DNA from 2 places in the Halomonas sp. BMC6 genome. Region 1 is predicted to be linked to the other one. Evidence: predicted binding sites of a transcription regulator. Region 1 holds the regulator's gene; the other holds the start of a gene.
What was found. The regulator LexA, encoded in region 1, represses DNA repair genes until DNA is damaged. The targets are predictions, from matches to a motif close to TACTGTNTANNTANACAGTA.
Positions count from the first base shown of each region.

Region 2: the regulator LexA is predicted to act here: its motif matches at 1,959-1,978, upstream of AB6K10_RS10460 (PA0069 family radical SAM protein).

Region 1 is NZ_CAXNSH010000001.1:2,409,868-2,421,772, forward strand. It holds gene AB6K10_RS11565 (ribonuclease J) at 1-998, opposite strand, end outside; gene purU (formyltetrahydrofolate deformylase) at 1,272-2,126, shown strand; gene AB6K10_RS11575 (energy-coupling factor ABC transporter permease) at 2,144-2,815, shown strand; gene lexA (transcriptional repressor LexA) at 2,849-3,529, opposite strand; gene AB6K10_RS11585 (TetR/AcrR family transcriptional regulator) at 3,756-4,433, shown strand; gene AB6K10_RS11590 (L,D-transpeptidase) at 4,411-4,926, shown strand; gene nagZ (beta-N-acetylhexosaminidase) at 5,012-6,022, shown strand; gene AB6K10_RS11600 (hypoxanthine-guanine phosphoribosyltransferase) at 6,066-6,644, shown strand; gene AB6K10_RS11605 (pyruvate, water dikinase regulatory protein) at 6,658-7,491, opposite strand; gene ppsA (phosphoenolpyruvate synthase) at 7,726-10,110, shown strand; gene ggt (gamma-glutamyltransferase) at 10,264-11,905, shown strand, end outside.
Region 2 is NZ_CAXNSH010000001.1:2,163,018-2,174,922, reverse strand. It holds gene pgi (glucose-6-phosphate isomerase) at 1-763, shown strand, start outside; gene AB6K10_RS10470 (gamma-glutamylcyclotransferase family protein) at 898-1,278, shown strand; gene AB6K10_RS10465 (cysteine hydrolase family protein) at 1,285-1,848, opposite strand; gene AB6K10_RS10460 (PA0069 family radical SAM protein) at 2,006-3,085, shown strand; gene AB6K10_RS10455 (winged helix-turn-helix domain-containing protein) at 3,124-3,417, shown strand; gene AB6K10_RS10450 (cation-translocating P-type ATPase) at 3,338-5,644, opposite strand; gene AB6K10_RS10445 (hypothetical protein) at 5,635-5,979, opposite strand; gene ctaD (cytochrome c oxidase subunit I) at 5,984-8,509, opposite strand; gene coxB (cytochrome c oxidase subunit II) at 8,506-9,567, opposite strand; gene AB6K10_RS10430 (DUF2231 domain-containing protein) at 9,636-10,094, shown strand; gene AB6K10_RS10425 (CopD family protein) at 10,144-10,569, opposite strand; gene AB6K10_RS10420 (DUF2797 domain-containing protein) at 10,662-11,462, opposite strand; gene AB6K10_RS10415 (YeaC family protein) at 11,509-11,793, opposite strand; gene AB6K10_RS10410 (rhomboid family intramembrane serine protease) at 11,835-11,905, opposite strand, start outside.

The sequences.
Region 1 (11,905 bases):
TCATCGAAGAGCGTGACATCGAGTTGCAACAAACGTTTTTTAAGCTGCTCAATGGGGCGCTCATTGCCCGGAATAGCTTTAGCAGAAAAAATGACGCTATCGCCTCGCTCCAAGTCGACGAACGGATGGCGCCGCTGGGCCAAACGCTGTAAAGCGGCGCGAGGTTCGCCCTGGCTGCCGGTGGCAATGATCACGACCTCTTCGGGGGGGAGGTAACCAAGGTCGTGGGCGGGCACTAGGGGCGGAAAGTCGTCCAAGTAGCCAAGGCCTCGGGCCACACTGACCATGCGCTCCATCGAGCGGCCCATCAGGCTAACCCGGCGGCCACATGCCTGGGCCGCTAAGCCGATGGCCAACACCCGCGCCAAATTACTGGCAAAGCAGGACACCACTACGCGGCCTTTGCAGGCTTTCAGCGTGGTGGCCAGTGCCTTGGCGACGTCTCCTTCGCTCGCCGACTGTCCCGGCATGGGGGCATTGGTAGAGTCACCCACCACCAGATCTACCGGCGCCAAGGCCCGAAACTGTGCCGCACTGACCGGCGCACCGATGAGCGGCGTTGGATCGAGTTTCCAGTCTCCCGTGTGCAGGATGCGGTAATCTCCCGCTTGCATCATGATGGCGCAGCTTTCGGGGATGGAGTGGGTAACGCTGAGATAGCGAAGTGTGAATGGACCGCTCTCCACCGCGTCCCCTGGTTCGATGATCTGAATCGCTGCGCTACTGAGCTGGTGTTCGGCAAACTTGTAGCGAAGTAGTCCCGCCGCCAGTGGCGTAGCAAAGATCGGGCAGCCCCATTTAGGCCACAGCCACGCTACGGCACCGATATGGTCTTCATGGCCGTGCGTAATGAACAGCGCCTTAGGTACGATCTTGAGCGCTTCCAAGGTATCCGTGTTGGGCACTTGAAGCGGGGAGTTCGGCAGGTCTTGGCGAATCATCATGCCGCAATCGACGGCGATCCACTGATCGTCGTATCCATACAGCGTAAGGTTCATTCCAATTTCGCCACAGCCACCTAGCGGCAGTAGGCGCAGAGGCGGGCGGCGACGGGGACGAAGTTGAACGCGTGATGGATGCATCAGTTATGAAAAGCCTAGAAAGTAATCCCTTAACTATACGGGATGCGGGGGGCGGGTAACAATCATCGCGGCACCTGACCACGGTGCTTCATCATCCGGCTTACGTTACACTAAGGTCGCTACAGAGTTTACCTGCCGCCCGGCAGGTGCTTGGCGAGCGTGCCGTTAAATACGTTAAGAGTGTTTGTGATGTCTCATTATTACCGGTTAGTTGTTTCCTGCCCAGACCAAGTGGGCATTGTGGCGCGTGTCTCAAGCTTTATTGCTCAGCAGGGTGGTTCCATTACCGAGGCAAGCCAGCACTCGGATTTAGAGACTGGCCGCTTTTTCATGCGTTATGAAATTCTGGCGGACTCACTCGGCATGTCGGCAGAGGCGCTGCGTACCGCGTTCGAACCCGTCGCTGCGGAGTTCGATATGCAGTGGTCGCTGGTCGATACCGAGAAACGCCGCCGCGTGGTGTTGATGGTATCCCGAGAGTCTCACTGTTTGGTCGACTTGCTCTACCGCTGGCAGGCAGGGGAGTTGGATTGCGATATCGTCGGCGTGATTTCCAACCATGACGATATGCGTTCGCTCACCGAGTGGTACGGTATTCCCTACCATCATGTGCCGGTCGATCCTGCCAACAAACAGCTGGCGTTCGATCAGGTGCAAGAGCGGATCGACGCGGCCCGTGCAGACTGTGTCGTGCTGGCCCGCTATATGCAAATACTGCCGCCCTCGCTGTGCGAGCGCTATGCAGGTCGAGTCATCAACATCCACCACAGCTTCCTGCCGTCGTTTGCCGGTGCCAAGCCCTACCATCAAGCCTATGAGCGGGGCGTGAAGCTGATCGGTGCGACATGCCACTACGTGACCGAAGAGCTGGACGCCGGGCCGATCATCGAGCAAGACATTCATCGGGTCAGCCACTGTCATACGCCTACCGACCTCGTTCGGTTTGGTCGCGACGTGGAGAAAGCGGTGCTGGCTCGCGGCTTGCGTTGGCACTTGGAAGATCGCGTACTCATCCACGGCAATAAGACGGTCGTCTTTAGTTAATCGATTCTGGGGGCGCTATGTCCTTTGCACAAAGCGTATTGGCACCGTGGGCGCTCGTGATGAGTGGGTTGTTGTCACTGGGTGTGATGGGCTGGTGCGTTTGGCTGCGCCCCTGGCAACCTCTTCTGGATGATCCGGCGCTTCAGCACCGCTGGCTGGCCGCAACCCTGATCGTCATGCTGTTTTGGCAGCTACGCGCGCAAGCGGTGGATTGGCTGACGCTGCATTTGGTCTTTACGGTGCTGATGACGCTGGTATTCAAAATGCCGTTAGCGCTTATCAGCAACCTGATGATCAACGTTGCCATGGTGGCGATTGGACGAAACGACTGGGCCCTGCTGGGGGCAAACGTGCTGGTCACCGGCATCGTACCTGCCATGGTGACAGGCGTAGTGTGGCGGCTGGTTGATCGCCGGCTGCCGGATAATTTGATGGTCTTTCTGTTTGCCTGCGGCTTTTTTGGTGCGGCGCTGTCGACATTGGGGGGTGGACTGTCGGCGGTGGCGCTCATCCTCATGGCGGGCACTGACCCTGAAGCCGTGTATCTGGCTCAAGAGTATGCCCGCTTTTTACCGCTGCTGATGCCTTCCGAGGCCTTCATTACGGGGATGCTGCTCAGCATCCTGCTGGTCTACCATCCGAACTGGGTGGCCACGTTCAATGACCACCGTTATATCGACTCCCAGTAACGCAGGCGAGTGTATGCAGAGCGTCGGTGAGGATCAGCCCAGTGCCTGACCGTTGCCTCCACGAATTACCCCAACGCCGACGCCTTCGATATCCAGTTGCTGCGTGCGCAGATCGATCTCGATGGGGGCAAAGTCGGCGTTCTCGGCAATCAACGTCACTTGATGCCCCTGGCGTTTAAAACGCTTGACCGTGACTTCGTCTTCTAGTCGTGCTACCACGATCTGACCATCCCGCACGCGGTCGGTACGGTGAACGGCCAGTAAGTCGCCTTCCAAAATGCCGACATCTTTCATGGAGAGGCCGCGTACCCGCAATAAATAATCGGCCTTGGGCGTGAAGTACTCGGCAGGCAACGGGCAGTAACGGTCAATGTGCTCGGCGGCCAGAATCGGGCTGCCAGCGGCCACTTCACCAATCACGGGCAATCCGTTGGGGAGAGGGTCAGCGGCGACCGATGCTGTGGCAGGGGCTGGCGTATCGGCAGGTTCCAGCGGCTCTTGATTAGGCAGGCGGATCCCACGGGACGTATTACGAATAATGCGAATGGCCCCCTTGCGCTCTAACGCGCGCAGGTGCTCTTCCGCTGCATTGGGAGAGCGGAAGCCAAGCGCTTTGGCGATTTCGGCGCGCGTTGGCGGATAACCCAGCTCACCCATGGTCTTAACGATGAAATCAAATACGTGCTGCTGACGTGCTGTGAGTGGACGCGACATACCAAACTCCAAAACAGTGAAAAGACAGTAGCTACATGTCGGCTTAATCAGTATGTGGTTAAGTATACAGTATGTTGCTCTGTCCAGTACATGGCGAGGACCACGAAAGCTAGACAAACATGAAACCCGTCAATGACTAGGCACGAATTGGATAAGAGATTGAGCCAGCAAAGCGAATGGCATAGTATTCAGCGTTGTTTAAAACACCTGTTTTTTGGAGGGCGTTATGGCCCGGTCGGATACGGTAACGCGTATTTTGGATACGGCAGAGGTGCTATTTGCAGAGCGAGGCTTTGCCGAGACGTCGCTGCGCAATATCACTAGCAAGGCGCGGGTCAATTTGGCCGCCGTGAATTACCACTTTGGGTCCAAAAAGGCGCTGATTCAAGCGGTGTTCGCCCGCTATCTTGATCCGTTCTCGGCGCGCTTTCATACCGCACTGGATGAACTAGAGGCGCACTACCAGGGCCAGCCGATTCCCCTAGAAGTGTTGCTGGAAACCATGGCGACTACGGTGCTCGCCGTTCCAGCCGAGCGCAATAGCTTAAAAGTGTTCATGCGACTGCTAGGGTTGGCCTACAGCCAAGCGCAGGGACATTTGAGGCGTTACATCCAGCAGCAGTATGGTGATGTGTTCACCCGTTTTACGGAGCTAGTGCGCAAAGCGACGCCGGATCTGCCGGACGCCGAGCGCTTCTGGCGGCTACACTTTATGTTAGGAACGGTAATATTCACGCTGTCAGGGCTGGATGCACTGCGCGATATTGCTGCCAAGGATTATCAAGAGCAGGTCACGGTGCGTGATTTGGTGCGACGGCTGCGTCCTGTCGTAGTGGCAGCCATGAATGCACCGTTACCCGCTGTGGTTGAAGAGGGTCACCATGGTAACGCCCAAGCTAGCTGAGCTGCCGCCAACACGCGGGGGTTGGATAGAGATCGATACCCAGCGCCAGAGGCTGTGCTGGTGGCAAGGGAACGACATTCAGCATGAGTGTGCGATTTCGACGGGGCTGGCAGGCGTGGGGCAGGAAGAGGGTAGCGGTCAAACACCGCTTGGCTGGCACTATGTGCGAGCGTCGATTGGCCGCGGTTGTCCGGATAACGCCGTGTTTCGTGGTCGCCGCTGGACAGGCGAAGTCTTTTCGCCAGAGCTTGCGACCGCGCACCCCTCGCGCGACTGGATTTTGACGCGCATTCTATGGCTGTGCGGGTTGGAGCGGGGTGTGAACCGCGGAGGGAGCGTGGATTCCCAGCGGCGCTATATTTATCTGCACGGTACCCCCGAGGACCAGCCCATGGGCGAGGCCGCTTCTCACGGTTGCATACGCCTGCGCAATGACGATTTACACTTCTTATTCGACCATGCCCAGCCCGGTACGCCGGTTTGGCTTCATTAAGCCCATTGATGCGGCGTCCTGCCAGAATTTTGACACGCTAAGCGGTTAGTCTAGAATGGCGCCCTTTTTTGTTGGACTCACCACCATGACGCAACCCATCGGCCCGGTCATGCTTGACCTAGAAGGGCCACAGTTATCCAACGCGGAAAAGCGCCTGCTAAAAGATCCCGCCGTGGGCGGTGTGATTCTGTTTGCCCGTAACGTCGAAGACGCTTATCAAGTTCGCAAGCTGTGCGAGAGCATTCGGCGTGTGAGAGGCGATTTGCTACTGGGGATCGATCAAGAGGGGGGACGTGTCCAGCGAATCAAGCAGGGCGTTACCCGGTTGCCCGCCATGGCGCGTCTTGGGGAGCTGTTCGCCAGCGACCCAGTAGCAGGTTTGAACCTCGCCAAAGATACCGGCTGGCTGTTAGGCATGGAAATGGCCGCCTGCGGTCTGGATATTAGCTTCGCTCCCGTATTGGACGTGGAAAGTGGCGTGTCAAGCGTGATTGGTGAGCGCAGCTTCAGCAGTGACCCGCTTCACGTGGCCAAACTTGGTCATGCATTTGTCGAGGGCTTGCATGATGCCGGCATGGCCGCCGTGGGTAAGCACTTTCCCGGCCATGGGGGCGTGGCGGCAGACTCCCACGTGGCGCTACCCGTCGATGACCGAACGCTGGCGGAATTGAAAGCCCGCGACCTCGTGCCGTTTCGCGAGTTGGCGAGTGTCTTGAATGGCGTCATGCCGGCCCATGTGATCTATTCGGCTTTTGACAAACGTCCCGCCGGATTTTCGCCAACATGGCTGGGCATGCTGCGTGAATCGCTCGGGTTCAAAGGGTGTATTTTTTCGGATGATTTGAGCATGGCCGGTGCGCACGAAGCCGGTGGCCCCGCGGAGCGCGCCAAGGCAGCCCTGGCGGCTGGCTGTGACATGCTGCTGATATGTAATGATCGTGCGGCGGCTCTTGAAGTCGTTCACGCCTGTGACGGGGTGTTGAACAAACGTCCTGCCAAATTACGTTACGGCCGCGCAAGGCCAGAGCTCGATGCTTTGGCTGCGCTTGGTCGCTGGCGGCGCACCCATGCCAAACTCGACGCGTTGGCACACTGATTTTTATACCGTTATCTTTTTGAAGGCTTTGTGGAGAAGTAGCATGTCCAAGTTGGATACAGAAGCGCTTGAATCGCTGGATTCCATGCGTGAGTTGATGGATAACGCCGACTGCCTGATTTCGCAAGAACAGGTAGAGCGGGCGCTGGATCGCATGGCAGAGGAGATCACGCGTGACTTGGGCGACAAGCTGCCGGTGTTTTATTGCGTTATGAACGGTGGGCTCATCACGACGGGGCACTTGTTGACACGTCTGGGGTTCCCGCTAGAGGTGGATTACCTGCACGCCACGCGGTATCGGAACGAACTGCGCGGTGGTGAGCTTTTCTGGCGCGTCTCGCCTGAAGTGCCCATGGCGGGACGTCATGTGGTCATCGTCGATGACATTCTGGACGAAGGGGCGACGCTGGCCGCCATCCTCGAATACTGCAAAGAAGCGCAGGCCGCCAGTGTCACGACCGCCTTACTGGTCGACAAGCAGCACGACCGTAAAGCAGTGCCGGGTCTGAAGGCCGACTACTGCAGTCTGGAAGTGGCCGACCGTTACGTTTTCGGTTTTGGTATGGATTACAAAGGCTATTGGCGTAACGCCCCAGGGATTTTTGCGCCTAAGGGCATGTAATACAAAGCGTTGCCTAGCGGGGAGAGAAGCGCCTCGCTAGGCCCGTCTCCGCGATCATGCGGGTCGAAATCTCCTCCACGGAAAACCGCGTCGTATCGATGTAAGGAATGTGCATCGTTCGATACAGCGATTCCGCCTGCTCTACCTCCTGCAAGCATTGATCCATCGAGCTATAGCGGCTGTTGGGTCTGCGCTCATTGCGAATGGCCGATAGCCGACGGGCATCGATGGTCAAACCAAACAGCTTGTGTCGATGGGCTGCCAATGCCTTGGGCAGCTTAAGGTGGCCGTCTTCGTCCAGATCGTCCTCGGTCAGCGGGTAGTTGGCTGCACGAATACCGAATTGCAGCGCGAGATACAACGACGTGGGGGTTTTTCCGCAGCGAGAAACGCCTACCAGAATGATGTCGGCTTTGTCGTATTGGTGCGTGCGTGCACCATCGTCGTTATCCAGTGCAAAGTGGACCGAATGGATGCGATCCATGTAGACATCGTCACTCCCGATGGAGTGAGTGCGACCGACGCTGTAGGAGGAGTGGGTTTCCAGCTCCTGTTCGAGCGGCTCCAGGAACGTCGAAAAAATATCCACTTTGAATCCTGATGCCTGACGAATGACGTTCCGGATGTTTTGATCCACTATGGTATCGATGATGATGGGGCGGTGACCGTCGCGGATAGCGGTGGACTCGATGATCTCGGCCAGCGCTTGGGCTTTCTCCACCGTATCGATATAGGGTTTGGTCAGCATGTTGATCTCGACATCGCTGAATTGGGCCAGCAGGCTGCGTCCCAAACTCTCTGCAGTGATGCCGGTACCATCGGAAATGAAAAAGGCCGTTCGCTTCATAGACTGTTCCGCCAGCTAAGGGTGCATGATGCGTCTATTGTGGGCTGCGTCTGCCGTCAGCACAACGCTTCACCGTCACTACATAAAACGGCTATATCAGTGAGTTGTTGTAAAAATCCTCCACTCCCTTCGCTGTTAGACCAATGGCGAATAGGAACGCGTGGTGCTAGGGTGACAGCGTCTAACAGTGTCGCCCTATGGGGTTGCAACAAAGTCTGAAAGCGAGGGGGTTGCGTGGAAGAGTACATTCTGTGGTTCGATCAGCTAGGTATGGCAGACGTCGAACGCGTGGGTGGTAAAAACGCCTCGCTGGGCGAGATGATTTCCAATCTGTCGGGGGTTGGCGTGACAGTGCCCGGCGGCTTCGCGACCACTGCCCACGCGTATCGCGAGTTTCTCTCCCATGAGGGGCTGAACGACCGCATTAATGACACGCTCGCTCGCTTGGACGTTGACGATGTCAAAGCCCTGGCCGAAGCCGGTAAGACGATTCGTCAGTGGATCATCGATACGCCACTGCCTCCCGCTTTCGAGGCCGCGCTGCGCGATGCTTACGAAAAGCTCCAGGCTCAGCACCCCAGTCTGAAAGTCGCCGTTCGCAGCTCTGCCACTGCAGAAGATCTGCCGGACGCCTCTTTTGCAGGGCAGCAAGAGACCTTCTTGAACATCGAAGGGTTTGCCAATATCAAACACGCCGTGCATGAAGTGTTTGCTTCGCTGTTCAACGATCGCGCCATTTCCTACCGCGTTCACCGTGGCTACGCTCACGAAAACGTGGCGCTATCAGCAGGCGTCCAGAAGATGGTGCGCTCTGAAACCGGTGCTTCCGGCGTAATGTTTACCCTCGATACGGAGTCAGGCTACCGCGATGCCGTCTTCGTCACGGCCTCATGGGGGTTGGGTGAAACCGTGGTACAGGGGGCTGTCAATCCCGACGAGTTCTATGTGCACAAGCCCACTTTGGCCGCAGGTCGCCCGGCGGTGCTGCGCCGCACGCTGGGGTCCAAGCTGATCAAGATGGTTTATGGGCAAGATGCTAGCGCCGGTAAGTCCGTCGACACCGTCGATGTACCTTTCAAAGATCGCGGTCGCTTCTGTATCAACGATGAGCAGGTGATGGACCTCGCCCGTCAGGCGGTGACCATCGAGCAACACTACCAGCGCCCGATGGACATCGAGTGGGCGCTGGATGGCGACGATGGCAAGCTCTACATCGTACAGGCGCGTCCGGAAACCGTGGTGTCTCAGCAGGAGGGCGGGAAGCTCGAACGCTTCCAGCTACGCGAAAAGGGCCGCACCCTGATTACCGGTCGCGCCATCGGTCAGCGTATTGGACGCGGGGCGGTCAAGATCGTCTTGAGTCCCGATGAGATGGACAACATTCAGGAAGGCGACATCCTGGTCACCGATATGACGGACCCCGACTGGGAGCCGATCATGAAGCGCGCTTCGGCCATCGTGACGAACCGTGGTGGCCGCACCTGCCACGCGGCCATCATTGCCCGTGAGCTGGGTATTCCGGCGGTGGTGGGCTGTGGCGATGCCACAACGCAGCTTCAGGAAGGTACCGACGTAACGGTGTCCTGTGCAGAAGGCGACACTGGTCACGTGTATGAAGGGCTATTGGCCTTTGACTGCAACGTGTCCAGCGTCGATTCGATGCCGGAAATCCCCTTTAAAATCATGATGAACGTGGGTAACCCAGATCGTGCGTTCGGCTTTGCAAGCTTACCCCATGCTGGGGTTGGCCTCGCGCGACTGGAGTTTATCATCAACCGCATGATCGGTGTGCACCCGAAAGCGCTGCTGGAATACGATACGCTGCCTGCCGATCTTCAACAGGTGATCGACCTGCGTACCGCTGGCTATGCCGACCCGGTGAGCTTCTACGTCGATAAGCTGGTCGAAGGGATCTCCACGCTGGCAGCAGCGTTCTACCCGCAACGAGTGATCGTCCGCCTGTCGGATTTCAAATCCAACGAGTATGAAAACCTGATTGGCGGCAAACTCTATGAGCCGGGCGAAGAGAACCCGATGCTGGGCTTCCGTGGTGCTTCCCGCTATATTTCGGACGCATTTCGCCCTTGCTTCGAGCTCGAGTGTCGCGCGTTGAAGCGCGTGCGTGACGAGATGGGCTTCACGAACGTCGAAATCATGGTGCCATTCGTTCGCACCACCGACGAGGCACGCGAAGTAGTGGACCTGCTGGCCGCTAACGGCTTACCGCGTGGCGGGGACGAACATCCAGACGGTTTGAAAGTCATCATGATGTGCGAGCTGCCAGCCAATGCGCTGCTGGCGGATGAGTTCCTCGAGTACTTCGACGGTTTCTCGATCGGGTCGAACGATCTTACCCAGCTAACCCTGGGCTTAGATCGGGATTCCGGCATCGTGGCGCATCTGTTCGATGAACGTAATCCCGCAGTGAAAAAGCTGCTCGCCATGGCGATCAAAGCCTGTAAAGAGAAGGGTAAGTACGTGGGCATTTGCGGCCAGGGGCCGTCCGACCACCCGGATCTTGCTAAGTGGTTGATGGAGCAGGGTATCGATTCGGTGTCGCTCAACCCTGATGCGGTCCTGGAAACTTGGTTCATGCTGGCAGGTGAAACCATCGCCTAACGCATTGTTCATACGGTTAGCGTGCTTGCTATTTTGCGCCCGACCATTGTGTCGGGCGCAGTCGTTTTATAGGCTACGCTGTTGTTTGAACGACGACCGGGCGATTCCGCCTAGGATGTTAACGTCAGCGCGAAGGTTTCAAGGAGAAAAGCGATGCGGCCAACAAGGGCACTCTCACTGACTGGTTTACTGCTGGTGCCAATGGTGAGCTGGGGGTTTACTTACGAGACACCCTCCATTACACCGGAAGTGGGATCAGGTTTCGAAGAGAAGCCCGGTTGGGCGGCTGACACCTTTGCCGTGGCGGCAGCGAACCCGCTAGCCACCGATGCAGGCTACCAAGTGCTCAAAGCGGGTGGCAATGCCATCGATGCGGCAGTAGCCGTACAAATGGTATTGACGCTGGTCGAACCGCAGTCCAGCGGTATCGGCGGTGGCGCTTTTTTAATGCACTTCGACGGAGCGAAGGTGCAAGCCTACGATGGCCGCGAAACGGCGCCTGCCGCAGCCACTGGGGAGCTATTCATGGAAAACGGTGAGCCGCTGCCCTTTATGGATGCCGTGGCCAGCGGTCTCTCAGTGGGTGTGCCCGGTACGGTACGCATGTTGGAGCAAGCCCACGCCGAGCACGGACAGCTCCCTTGGGAAGCGCTCTTCGAGCCTGCGATCACGTTGGCAGAGGAGGGGTTTGCCGTCAGTCAGCGACTGCATACCAGCCTTGCCAACGACGAGGCCTTGCGTCAGAACGAGCGTGCCCGGGCATTTTACTACACAGCCGATGGCGAACCGCTTGAGGTGGGTTCCTCCCTAAAAAATCCTGCGTTGGCTGCCATTTTGCGCCTTATCGCGGAGGAAGGCAGCGCCGCATTTTATGAAGGAGCGGTCGCGGAGGATTTGGTCGAGCAAGTGCAATCACACCCCGTCCGGCCAGGTACCATCACACTGGAGGATATCAGCGGTTATCAGTCGTTAGAGCGTGAGCCGCTGTGTACTCCCTGGCAGCAGTGGGAGGTGTGTGGTTTTCCTCCCCCCTCGTCGGGTCATCTTACCGTCATGCAGATTCTAGGCATGATGGACCAGCAGCCGCTGCTCGAAGCGCCGCTGGAGGATGGCGTGACCAGCAGCGGTTGGTTGCATCAGTTCTTGGAAGCCTCTCGACTGGCCTTTGCTGACCGTGGTCGCTACATCGCCGATCCTGACTTCGTCGATGCACCCGGCGGCGACTGGTCACTGATGCTGGCGCCCGATTACCTGGACAAACGTAGCCAGCTCATCGGCGACGAGAGCATGGGAGAAAGCGCCGAGCCTGGTAACCCAGGCGAACTCACCGTTAGCTTTGCCAGCCAGCCGGAGCAGCCCGAGTATGGCACGAGCCACATCAGCATCGTCGATGCCGACGGCAATGCCATCGCGATGACCACGACGATCGAACAGGCCTTTGGATCGCGACTACTGGCGGATGGCGGGACCGACCTGCCCGGCGGTTACTTGCTCAACAATGAGCTAACGGATTTCTCGTTTACCCCAGAGATCGATGGCCAGCCAGTGGCCAACCGCGTCGAGCCGGGTAAGCGACCCCGCTCTAGCATGAGCCCGACTCTGGTGTTCGACCAGGAAAGCGGTGACCTAGTGGCGAGCCTAGGCTCCCCGGGGGGAGCGGCCATCATTCACTACACGGCGCGCACGCTGGCGGCCATGCGCGATTGGGGGTTGAACGCCCAAGAGGCGTTGAATCTCCCCCACGCGATTACCCTAGGGGGGGATGTTTACCTGGAAGAGGGGCGTTTTCCCGAAT
Region 2 (11,905 bases), 250 kb from region 1:
TATCGAAGCGCCTTTCGCTCAAAACATGCCGGTCCTTATGGCGCTAATCGGCATCTGGTACATCAACTTTATCGGCGCGGAAACCCAAGCCATCGTACCCTACGACCAAGCGCTCAACCAGCTGCCCTCCTTCCTGCAGCAGTTGGATATGGAGTCTAACGGCAAGTCGGTGGATATTTTCGGCCACCCGGTGAACTACAAAACCGGCCCAATTGTGTGGGGCCAAACCGGCTCCAACGGCCAGCACGCCTTCTTCCAGCTGCTGCACCAGGGCACGCGCTATGTGCCCATCGATTTTATCGCCTCGCTCAAGCCGGAACCGGGCGTGGAAGACCACCACTTCGCGCTACTGACCAACATGCTGGCCCAAGCCAACGCCTTTATGGAAGGCAGCCAAGGCGACAGCAAAGAGCTTAGCCAGCTCGACCCCTACAGCTGCCCCGGCAACCGCCCCTCCAGCACTCTGCTGCTCGACGAGCTAACGCCGAAAAACCTGGGCGCGCTGATTGCGCTCTACGAGCACAAGGTGTTCGTGCAGGGCGTGATCTGGAACATCAACTCGTTCGACCAGTGGGGCGTACAGCTAGGCAAGCGCATCGCCGGTGAAATCAGCGAGCGCATCGACGCCAACGCCGCCGACTTCGACGCTTCTACGCAGGGGCTGCTTGAGCTGGTGCGTGCCCACTTCCCCACCAGCGCACGCAAAGCCGATAGCGCCGAGCCAGCAAGCAGCGATAAAAAACCGGTGCGGAAGAAGCGTTAGGATAAAAAGTAAGTAAGCACAGCGCCTTGGCAGACTGCCAGGGCGCTTTTGGGTCAATGCCTAATGAGTGGCTCTCAACCGTCGACAATCGGCGCGTAGCCGTGGCTTATTTAATATTGTGAAAAGGTGAACCCATGCAGCATCTTCACCAAGCCATCCAGCACTGCCCACGAGTCGCGGTATACGGCACGTTAAAGTACGGCCATCGCAATCATCACTGGCTAAACGGCGCTAACATGCTGGGCCAAGACCGTTTAACGGGAATCACACTTTACGACCTTGGCCCCTACCCAGGCGCTAAGCTCACGCCATCCACAGGCGTTAAGGTGGAAGTGTATGCCATTAACGCCGAACAGCTAGCACGACTGGATGAGCTAGAAGATTACTTGCATCACTCTCCCGCAGAAGGGATGTACGACCGGATGGTGCTGGCAACACAGTATGGCGATGCCTGGTGCTATATCTACAATCCACCGGTTGAGGCAACGTCGCAGATCAAGAGCGGAGAGTGGTAAAACGATTTACAGTAAGGCAAATGCCTCTTCCGTACTCACAACCTCCGCATACTCCCCTGCTAAATTCGCCAGCGACATCGCATGCACCTCTTCGGCAGTGCGATAGGTGCCGGCGTAATCTTGCTTTGCGAACGTGAAGGTGGCATCGCTCACCACATAAGCATCGAAGCCTAAATTCCCCGCCGAACGTACCGTGGCTTCGACTGAATTACTGGTACTGACGCCTACAATGACCAGCTTATGGATGCCGCGTACGCGTAGCCAGCGCTCTAACCCAGAGTGCGTGAACGCATCGGGCACGTTTTTATCGACGATATGTTCGGTAGCGAGTGGCTCAAACGCAGGCTGGAACAGCACGCCGCTCTGCCCGGGCCAAAAAGGCGATTCGGGTGAGCGAGAGAGATGACGCACATGAACCACTGACTGCTGGCTTTGCCGCCAAGTGGCTAGCAGTCGCTGAATGTTGGCTTCGGCTTGCGGGTTATTGCGCTCTCCCGCTTTTTCAGTCGCCATGCCTTGCTGCATGTCGATAATGATCAGCGCCATACGCTGATTCGTCGTCGCGTACATGCTTTCCCTCCTGCAATCATCCAAGTAAGTCGCCCCTCTTTTCCCAAAATACCATTAGCGCTGTCGTGGCTGTACTGCCCGCTTGGTTGCGGTGCTGAGCAAACCCCATATACTGTATTTATAAACATATATATTGATACTACGTATGAGGTGGCAGATGACATCACTGGATCCCTCTCGCGCTACCGTGCATAAAGGGCGCGGTGCAACCTACGACCCACATAACCGCTTTGCCCCTACCCGCAGCGTGGCAGAGGATGACGGCTGGTGGCAGGAAGAAGCCTCTATCTCGCTGGCAACAGAAGTGCGCGAGGAAGCCAGTAAAAGCGCACTCTCTTGGAACAAATCGCCAGATTTACCTTTTGATCGTTCGCTTAACCCGTATCGCGGCTGTGAGCATGGCTGTGTCTACTGCTATGCGCGTCCCTCCCACGCCTATTGGGATTTATCACCGGGGCTGGATTTTGAAACCAAATTGATCGCCCGCCACGGGCTGGTGGAGCATTTAAAAGAGGAGCTTTGCCACCCCTACTATGTTTGCCGCCCCATTAACCTCTCCGGCAATACCGCCTGTTACCAGCCGCTAGAGGCCACCTACCAAACCACTCGCCGCTTGCTGGAATTGCTGTTGGCTTGCCGCCACCCGGTGACGCTAGTGACGAAAAGCACGCTGATCTTGCGGGATATCGATCTACTAGCAGAAATGGCGGAGCATCGCTTGGTGCGGGTGTTCGTGAGCTTGACCAGCCTAGACGCTAACCTAAAGCGCACGCTGGAACCCCGTGCGGCATCGCCGCAGGCGCGCTTGAAAGTGATTCGTGAGCTAAACACGGCGGGAATACCGGTGGGCACGCTAGTATCACCGATTATTCCCGGCCTGACCGACCACGAAATTGAGCGCATTCTGGAAGCCGCCAGCCGTGCCGGGGCGCGCACCGCGACCTGGATGCTGCTAAGGCTGCCCCACGAGGTCGCGCCGCTGTTTGAAGCGTGGCTAGAAGCCCACTACCCCGAGCGCGCCGCTAAGGTAATGAGTTTGATGCGCCAGTGTCGGGGCGGTAAAACCTACGATGCTGCCTTTGGTAAGCGCTTTCGCGGCGAGGGGGTATTCGCTGACTTAATCGCCCAGCGGTTTCAGCGTGCTAGCCGCCAATGGAACATGCAGCCACGCACCGAGCAGGGGCTGAATACCCGTGATTTTCGCCCGCCCCGGGCACAGGGAGATTTATTTGATTAGACTGCAGGAATACCCATCACTAAGAAGACGCCCTCTCCATGTCGCTCAGCAAAACAAAATCCAGCTTTTACCGCCGCCTTTACGTGGCCCACTTGATTGAGCAAGGCGTGGCCAGCGTACCCGCGCTGATGGAAGCCACCGGCATGCCGAGGCGAACCGCCCAGGACACCATTACGTCCTTGGGGGAATTGGATATTGAGTGCGTATTTGAAAAAGGCCACGGCGAGCGCCACAACATTGGCCACTACACCATTAAGCAGTGGGGAGCGATTGACCCGCAGTGGGTGGCATCGAACGCTGAGCGGATGGGGCAGGCATTGGGCTATCGCTAGCCTCGTCAGGCTCTGCCCACGCAAGGCGCGCTGTGTTTAACGTCACGCTGAGCGAGCTTGCGACCATCGCCAGTACGGCGGCCAAGGGCGGTACCGCCATCATGATCACCAGCCCAAGCGCCAGCGTGTTATAGAGTGCCGAAAACACTAGGTTTTGTACCATGACTCGGCGGGTGCGCTTAGCCAGTGCCAATAGCCTTACGATACCGCTCACCCCAGGCCAAAGCAGCTGCGCGGCGGCTCCTTCGCGGGCGGCTTCGCTGGCTTGCATGGGGGCGACGCCTACCCCGGCTTCGGCAAGGCTCAAGGTATCGTTCACCCCGTCGCCCACATAGAGCGTGGGCGATGGCAGCGCTTTGAGCAGCGCAGCTTTGGCTTCCGGCGAACGCTGGGCGTAGCACGCGTTTTTTGCTAGCCCCACCTGCAGGCCAAGCCAGCCCACCGGCCCCTGGCGGTCGCCGCTGATCAGCGCCACGATGTACCCTGAGCGCTGTAGTTCGGCAAGGCTCGCTGTCGCATCGCTTACCGGCTGGTCGGCACAGTAGAGCGTGGCAAGCCAACCGCGGCTGTTGGCTACTACCACCTGTGAAGCAAAGGCGTAGTCAGGGTGTTGGGCGTTATCTGGCAACGATGTGCCCAGCTGCTGCTCTATCCATGCGGCGCTACCTGACCACCATCGCTCTCCGTTTTGAAACGTTGTTTGCTGGCCTTTGCCGGGATGCTCCTCAAGATGAAGTACTTTATGAAGTGCCTTGGGCGGCGTTGCTGTTTCAGCCTTGTTCGCCCAGTCCAGCAAACCGCTGGCTAGCGGGTGTTCGCTTTGGCTGACGGCGCTGTGCAGCATCGTCTGAAAAATCGTGAGATCTTCGCCCTGGCGCAGTGCGGCGTGCACTACCTGATGCTGACCCCGGGTGAGCGTACCGGTTTTATCGAAGGCAATGCCGCGTACGTTCGCCAGGGTTTCAAAAGCAGCAGGGTCGCGAAGCGCAATGCCCTGCTGTAACGCTTGGCTGCTACCGGCAAGGCTTGCCAGCGGAACCGCCAGCCCCACCGCGCAGGGGCAAGCCACCACCAAAACAGACAGCGCACGCACAGCAGCGTCTTCTAGACCAAGGCCCAATAGCAGCCCGAGTGGGAGTGTCAGCACAGCCAGCAGCAGCGCTACGGGGCTTAGCCATGAGGCAAAGCGGTCGGCCAGCTTGTGCAATTCGCCCTTTTTTGCCTGGGCGCGGCGCATTTGCTCGCACAGTTTATCCACCCGCCGCTGGCCGACGGTGGCCGTCACAGTCACCTTCAAAGGCGCTGCGTTTAGCCCCGCCGCATAGCGGCAGCCCGCATAGACGCGCTGCCCAGCATGCAGATAACAGGGCACGCTTTCCCCAGTGAGCGTGGCGGTATCCAGCCAGCCGGGCGTTTCCAGCAGTCCATCCAGAGGCACCTGCTCACCAGGGGGCACTTCAATCACGGCTTCTATGGAGACTTCCCCAACGGGCTGCGTGTCGCGCTGCCCGCCTTGGCAAACCACCACATCAGCTTCCGGCAGCCTTAGTGCATCAAAGGCTTTAAGCCCCCGTTGCCTGCACAGGGTTTCGACCAGCCGGCCCACCAGAAGCAGCACAATCAGCATCACCGCAGTATCGAAATAGACCTCTGAAGAGCCGCGCAGCAGCAGCCCTACCGATACCGCCATGGCGCCAAACACACCCAGGCTTATCAATACATCCATGCCGGGACGTCGGGCCAATAGCGTGCGCCACCCCGCTCGGTAAAACGGAAGGCCGGAATAGAGCACGACGGGCAGAGAAAAGGCACCGGCCACCCAAGCAACGACCAGCTCTATGGTGGCATTGGGCAGCGCGCCCACGTAGATCAGCAGCGATGCCAACATGGTCCACATACCCAACACCGCACCTACAATCAGGCGCAGCGTGAGGTAGCGGCTCTCTTGGGCTAAGCGCTGCTGGGCATCTTGCACTGGCTCTAACTCGCTCAGCTGATAGCCCAGCCGTTTCACCACGGGGGCTAACGCCGCCAACTGGGTTGCTGCGGGAGTGCCTTTCACCCATACCGTTGCAGTAGGGTAATGAACGCTGGCCTCAGCGACTCCCGGCACGCGGGCTAGCGCGCCCTCTACCGCCAGCGCACAGCTGGTGCACCACATGCCATGAAGCGTATAGAGCGGTGCGTCGTCATTAGCAGGCGAGTCACTGTTCACGGTTACAGACAAGGCGGCACGCCAATGATGGGTAGCCCCGCAAACGCCACGCCAAAGGCAGAAAACAAGTAGAGCCAACCGGATACCACGGCATGAAAGCGCTGACGCCCCTGATGCTGCTTGGCTGTGCGGCAGCACCCCCAGGCCAACAGCACAAGCCCAGCAGCACAGAGAAGGGTAAAACCGCCCAGACCTGCGTTGAGCAGCGTGAGTGATCTTGCCTCCGGCGACGGTGGATTTACCGCACAGGCCACCGATAGGCCGCTATAAACGGCCACAAACCAAACGCTCCAGAGCGTTAGCCCCACTATCAAATGGATAGGGTGGGTAAAGTTCAATCGTTCCATCGCCCTACCCTCCTAACACGCGGGGCAGCACCGCCAGCGCCCCTATGAGCAGCCCAAAGGTGACCACGTTATAGCGCCAAAGCAGGGCTACTACGCCCGGCTCGAAGGGAGCATGAGCGCCCACATAGCCATAACCCACACGCAGGCCTTGAAGCACGGTCAAGACGACCGCTAAACCGCCGTGGAACAGGGCGTAGACAAGGCCGACCAGCATCACCGCATCGTGGGAGGTTTGTGTGGGAGCAAGTTCGGCTTGCCACAACGCCCAGCCCATTAGCCCCACTTGCAGTGCACCTAACGCAGCGGCTAAATAGAAGCCTGCGCCTAGCCCGGCATCACGTTGCTGGCGCAGCCCGCGCACCAGCCGCTCCATCACCACACATCCGGCCAACACCGCCACGCCCGCTGCCAACATAAGCATGAGCGATAGCGGCGGCGTCTCCGGCATCTGCCATTCCGGTGAAACGGTCCAGAGGTAGAACCAGCCAAACAGATAAGAGAGATAAAACGATCCGTTGGCGATCAGAAAAACACCCATCGCCCAAAGGCCTGGACCGTCCATCGTGCGCGAGTGGAGCGGTGGGTCGCCCGGTTTTACGCCCGCATCCGGTGCCGCTTTAGGATGCGCGCCGTTCTCCCAGGACCAGCGCAGCAGAAAGATACCGGCAATCATCACGAACACGCCTGCCAACGCGTACACCTTGGTCAGCAGGCTCAGGCACACCACCGCCAGCGCGGCAGCGGCAAACAGCGGCCACCAGGAGTTACCGGGCAGATGAATAATCTCGCGCACCTTGCCGGTAATTGGGTCGGTACCCCACATCTCCCGCCTGCCGTGGGAGGCCACCGCCAGCGAGTGCTTACCCTCGGCCATGGTATGCGGCAGATTTGGGTCATCCCATAGCGGGTGGCGGGTTTCGACATTGGGGAGGCTGACAAAGTTATAGGCGCTGGGCGGCATGGTGTTGGCCCACTCCAGCGTATCGGCATTCCAAGGGTTATGCTTGGCGGGCTTGCCAAACCGGAAGTGCAGCGCGATATCCAACAGCACCATGGCAATCCCTGCCGAGAGCACAAAGCTACTGATGGATGAGAGCAGGTTGAAAATCTCCCAACCTGAGCCCGCTTCATAGGTGTAAATCCGCCGGGGCATACCGAGCAGCCCAGTCCAGTGCATGATCAAGAAGGTGCCGTTAAAGCCCAGGAAGGTAAGCCAGAAGCCCCAGCGCCCCAGGTTTTCGGAGGGCATTCGCCCAGAAAAGAGCGGCAGCCAGTAGTAAAGCCCGGCGATTAGCGGGAAGAACATGCCCCCCACCAGCACGTAGTGCATGTGCGCCACCACAAAGTGGGTGTCGTGCACCTGCCAGTTAAACGGCACCAGCGCCAGCATGACGCCGGTTAACCCACCACACACAAAGATAATTAAAAAGCCCATCACCCACAGCATGGGCAGCTTCATTTTGGGTTTGCCAAGCCAGAGCGTGGCTATCCAGACAAACACCTGGATCGCCGTGGGCACGGCCACTAGCATACTGGCCGCCGAGAAAAACGCCTGGGCCAGCTGCGGAATGCCAATTGTGAACATGTGGTGAACCCATAGCCCAAAGCTGATAAAGCCCATGATGGTGATCGCTGCCACTACCCAGCCGTACCCCACAATGGGCCGCCCGGCAAACACCGGAATCAAAGTGGAGACAATACCAGCGGCAGGCAGAAAGATGATGTACACCTCCGGATGGCCAAACAGCCAGAACAGGTGCTGCCAGAGTACCGGGTCGCCGCCGCCCGCAATTTGGAAAAACGGCATGCCGACTGCTCGCTCAAGCTCCAGCAGCACGCTGCCAAGTATCAGCGGTGGGAAGCCCACCACGATCATCAGCGCCATGGCGAGGATATACCACGCAAACAGCGGCATTTTGTGCAGCGCCATGCCCTGGGTGCGGGTGCGTAAGATAGACACCACCAGCTCCACCCCCGCCGAGAGCGCTGATATCTCCACAAAGGTGATGCCCAGCAGCCAAAAATCAGAGCCCAAATCTGGGGCAAACTCTTTACTGCTTAGCGGCGTGTACATAAACCAGCCGCTTGAAGGCGCCATCTCAATAATTAGGCTGGAAGTGAGGATAATCCCGCCAAACAGATAGCAGAAATAGCCCAGCGACGTTAGCCGTGGGCACACCAAGTCACGGGCACCAATCATTTTAGGGATCAGGTAAATCGCCAGGCCCTCCAGCATAGGAATGGCGAACAGAAACATCATCACCGTGCCGTGCATGGTGGTGACCTGGTTATAGATCTCCGGCGACATAAAGTCCTGGTCGGGCATCGCTAGCTGGGTACGCACCAGCATGGCGAGAATGCCGCCAATCAGGAAAAACACCATCCCGGTGATCATAAAACGCAGACCTAGCGTTGTATGGTTCACGATGGTGAGGGCCTTTAGCCCTTTCGGGTTACCCCAAATGTCATGTAGGTCTTCGTGTAGTTGCTGCGGGTCCTGCTCTGCCGCCTCTTGATTCACGCTCTTCATGGGGTCAAGGTCTCCAGCCAAGCACCCAGGGCATCCAAGGTGTCCGTATCAATATCGTCGTGAGCGGGCATTTTATTGCCTGGCTTCAGCGTTTGGTGCTGCTGCAGCCACTGGCTCACCGCGCCCTCTTCCATGGCCATCACACCGGCACCCAGCATCGTGCGGCTACCGACATCCGAGAGATTCGGCCCTACACCGCCCTGGCTGACGCCAGCCACTCGATGGCAGCTCGCGCAGTGGGTCGCAAAGGCCTCTCTTGCGCTATCGTGGGCTGAATCTTGGGTCGCTAATTCGTTTAGTTCTGCGTCTTGGCGAGCCGCTAGCCATGCATCAAATGCTTCACGAGGCACGGCTTCGACATACAAATGCATATGGGCATGGCCCACCCCGCACAGCTCGGCACACTGGGCGCCAAACACGGCGGGCTCATCGGCTTCCAGGCGGATTTTATTCACCCTTCCTGGCAGCATGTCGATTTTTCCGCCCAGGCGCGGCACCCAAAACGCGTGAATGACATCCGCGCCGCTCACGTGAAAATCCACCGGCTCCCCAGCGGGCATAACGAGCTGGTTAGCGGTGACGACTTCGCCGCCTTCGGCGCCTGGGTAGCGCACCTCCCACCACCATTGGTGGCCGATCACTTCAATCACTTCAGGCGGCTCGCCTAGCGGGAGCGGTAGCATGCGCTGCCCGGCGGGCACCCCAAACATTAGCAGCGCCGTAATACTGGCAATGGGCAAAATGAGGCCACCGCCAATGATCCAACGCCGGGCAATACGTCGTTCTTGGGCAGGCGTGCGCTCCACGTTGCGCGGTTTGAAGGCGTACAGCCAAACCACGGTGACACCAATCAGCACGATGGTGGCAAACCCCAGCATCACCCACCAAATTAACCGCACGTCTCTTGCGGCGGGCCCAGCAGGGTCTAAGATAGAGCTGTCGCCGCTGCAACCCGCGACACCTAACAGCAAGCCACCCCCTAGCCAATAGGCCAGTCGACGGGCTCGGCGCGCTGTTCGATACGACAGGATGCATGTGGCGCTATGGCGTTCCCTCATTAGCGTTTTCCCTGACATACAGTTGATCTATCTAACTGTTTTGATTTGTCTAACCACAGGAAGTGACCATGACACAGACTCCCCAACGCTCGATCAAAAGCCGCGCATCGCTGGCAGGGCACCCGCTTCACCCAGTGATGATTCACTTCCCGGTGGCGGCCCTGATGGCGTTGGTCGCCTGCGACTTGGCCTACTGGTATACCCAGGATATGTTCTGGCTGCGCGGCGGGCTCTGGCTGGCGGGGGTTGGCGCGTTTGGCGGCTGGATTGCGTCGGTGGCCGGGATTATCGACCTGGTATCGGTGGCCCGCATCCGCCGTTTGATCACGGGCTGGAGTCACGCGATAGTCGCTGTCGTCATGCTCTCTCTGGCGTCGCTGAACTGGCTGCTGCGTTTCACTGAGCCCGATGCGGTGCTGCCGTGGGGGTTGGCCATCTCGCTGGTAACGGCCGGTTTGATTGCGCTGGCCGGGTGGCTCGGTGGCCAGCTGGTGTACGAGCACGCGGTGGGCGTTGAAGTAGAATAGTAACCCGAGCGGCTCAATGGCAGCCCGTAATAGGACATTGGCCATTGAGCTAGCTCCACTCCAGCGGCTTGGAAAGCACAAACCCAAGCACGCCAACAATACCGACCAGCGCCAGCAGCAGTGCACACAGGCTGGCCGTCTTCACCCCGTTGAAAATGCCCATCTCCAGACGCAATATGAGCCAGCCAAAGCAGCCGTGGGCCGCCACCATCAGCACCACGGCGCCTAATTTGAGGATCAACCAACCGCCCAACAGGCCATGCAGAAGAAACAGCAGCGTGCCCGAAGCAATCGCAGCGAGAGCGGCCGGTGTGGCGATAGAGTTGTAAAAAAAACGCGGCATTGGAGGTGTGCCTTGGGCAAATCCCGCGTCTTTACGTAGCTGCAGCGATTGCAGTAACAGTGCTGGAAGATAAAGAAGTGCGCCGCACCAAATGACCAGCGCGGCGATGTGCAGCAGTTTTAGCCATGGCATCGAGGCTTCCTTGCGTAACTAGGCAGTGTCTGTGATGACCCTAATAACCCTAGTCAACCGATGCCACTCTGGCTAGGCAAAATGCCTATTTTTCACGCTACCGAAATTTCGTAACCCGTGAATTTACGTAGATTAATCACCCCCGTATCGAACATGAGGTATTGCCCTTTAACACCCTGAAGGGTGCCTTCAACCAGCGGCTGCTTATCAAAATTATGAGAGACCACTTTGCGCGGAAACGCTGCAACCGGATAGTCGAACTGCAGAGGCGCTTCGTCCAGCGTGCGAATGGCGTCTTCGCCGTGAACACTTCGTAGCTGGCTTAAGCCGTCTGCCAGAGTGTTCAACAATCGGTCACGTTCAGCGCGCAAATCGAGTAGTTCTACCTCACCTTTGAGCATGGCACGCCAATTGGTGCGATCGGCTACCTGCTCTTTGAAGAGCATCTCGACGAACCCGGACTGCTGGCGGGTATTCACTTCGAGAATCGGCAGTGCCTGAATAGCGCCTTGATCCAACCAGCGGGTGGGCATTTGGGTTTTGCGGGTAATGCCCACCTTCAAGCCGGAAGAGTTAGCCAGATAGACGATGTGGGGCTGAAAGCAGTGCGCCTCACCCCACTCCGGCTCGCGGCAGGTGCCTTGGTAGTAGTGGCAGGTCTCCGGCTTCATGATGCAGGTGTCGCACTGTGCCAACCGTTTGAAACACGGGTAGCAGTAGCCTTGTGCAAAACTTTTTTTGGTTGCCCGACCGCAGTGGGTACAGGCAATGGCCCCGCTCCATGAAAGGCGCATGGGGGAACCAATACGCTCATTCAATGCCACCCGATGCTCACCTGCGCGCAGGTGGTAAACCACCTGTTCGTCTTGGCGACGAGGCAGCGCCGCCGCCATTTTTTGCAAACACCCTTTAACGGGAGAGACCTCTGGGATTAACAAATCAGTCACGCGTGGCATCCCGGCCCAGGCCCGCCATTTCGGGACTCACACCGGCGCCCGTTGCACCTGCCCCACAGGTGCGACGTTCTAGGTATCCTACGCGGTTCTCTTCCGGTACGTTATTTTCGGCTTCATAGCGCATGACCGCTTCCAAGCACAGCTCGGTTTGCTCAGGCGTCAACCGGCGGCCATCGGGCCATTTACGTAGCGAGACCGCCTGCTTCAGGCTTTCATAAATCGCAGGTGTCATTTGGTTAATCATTTTATCGAAGGTCATATCGCTCACGGTCAGCACCTCACGTGTTGGCTGCGTTCAAATTGGCGGCGTTAGGCTTTTCTACGTTGGGAGGAATAATACCAGCCCGAGGCGAGCCCCACGAGCAGCCCGCCCAAGTGAG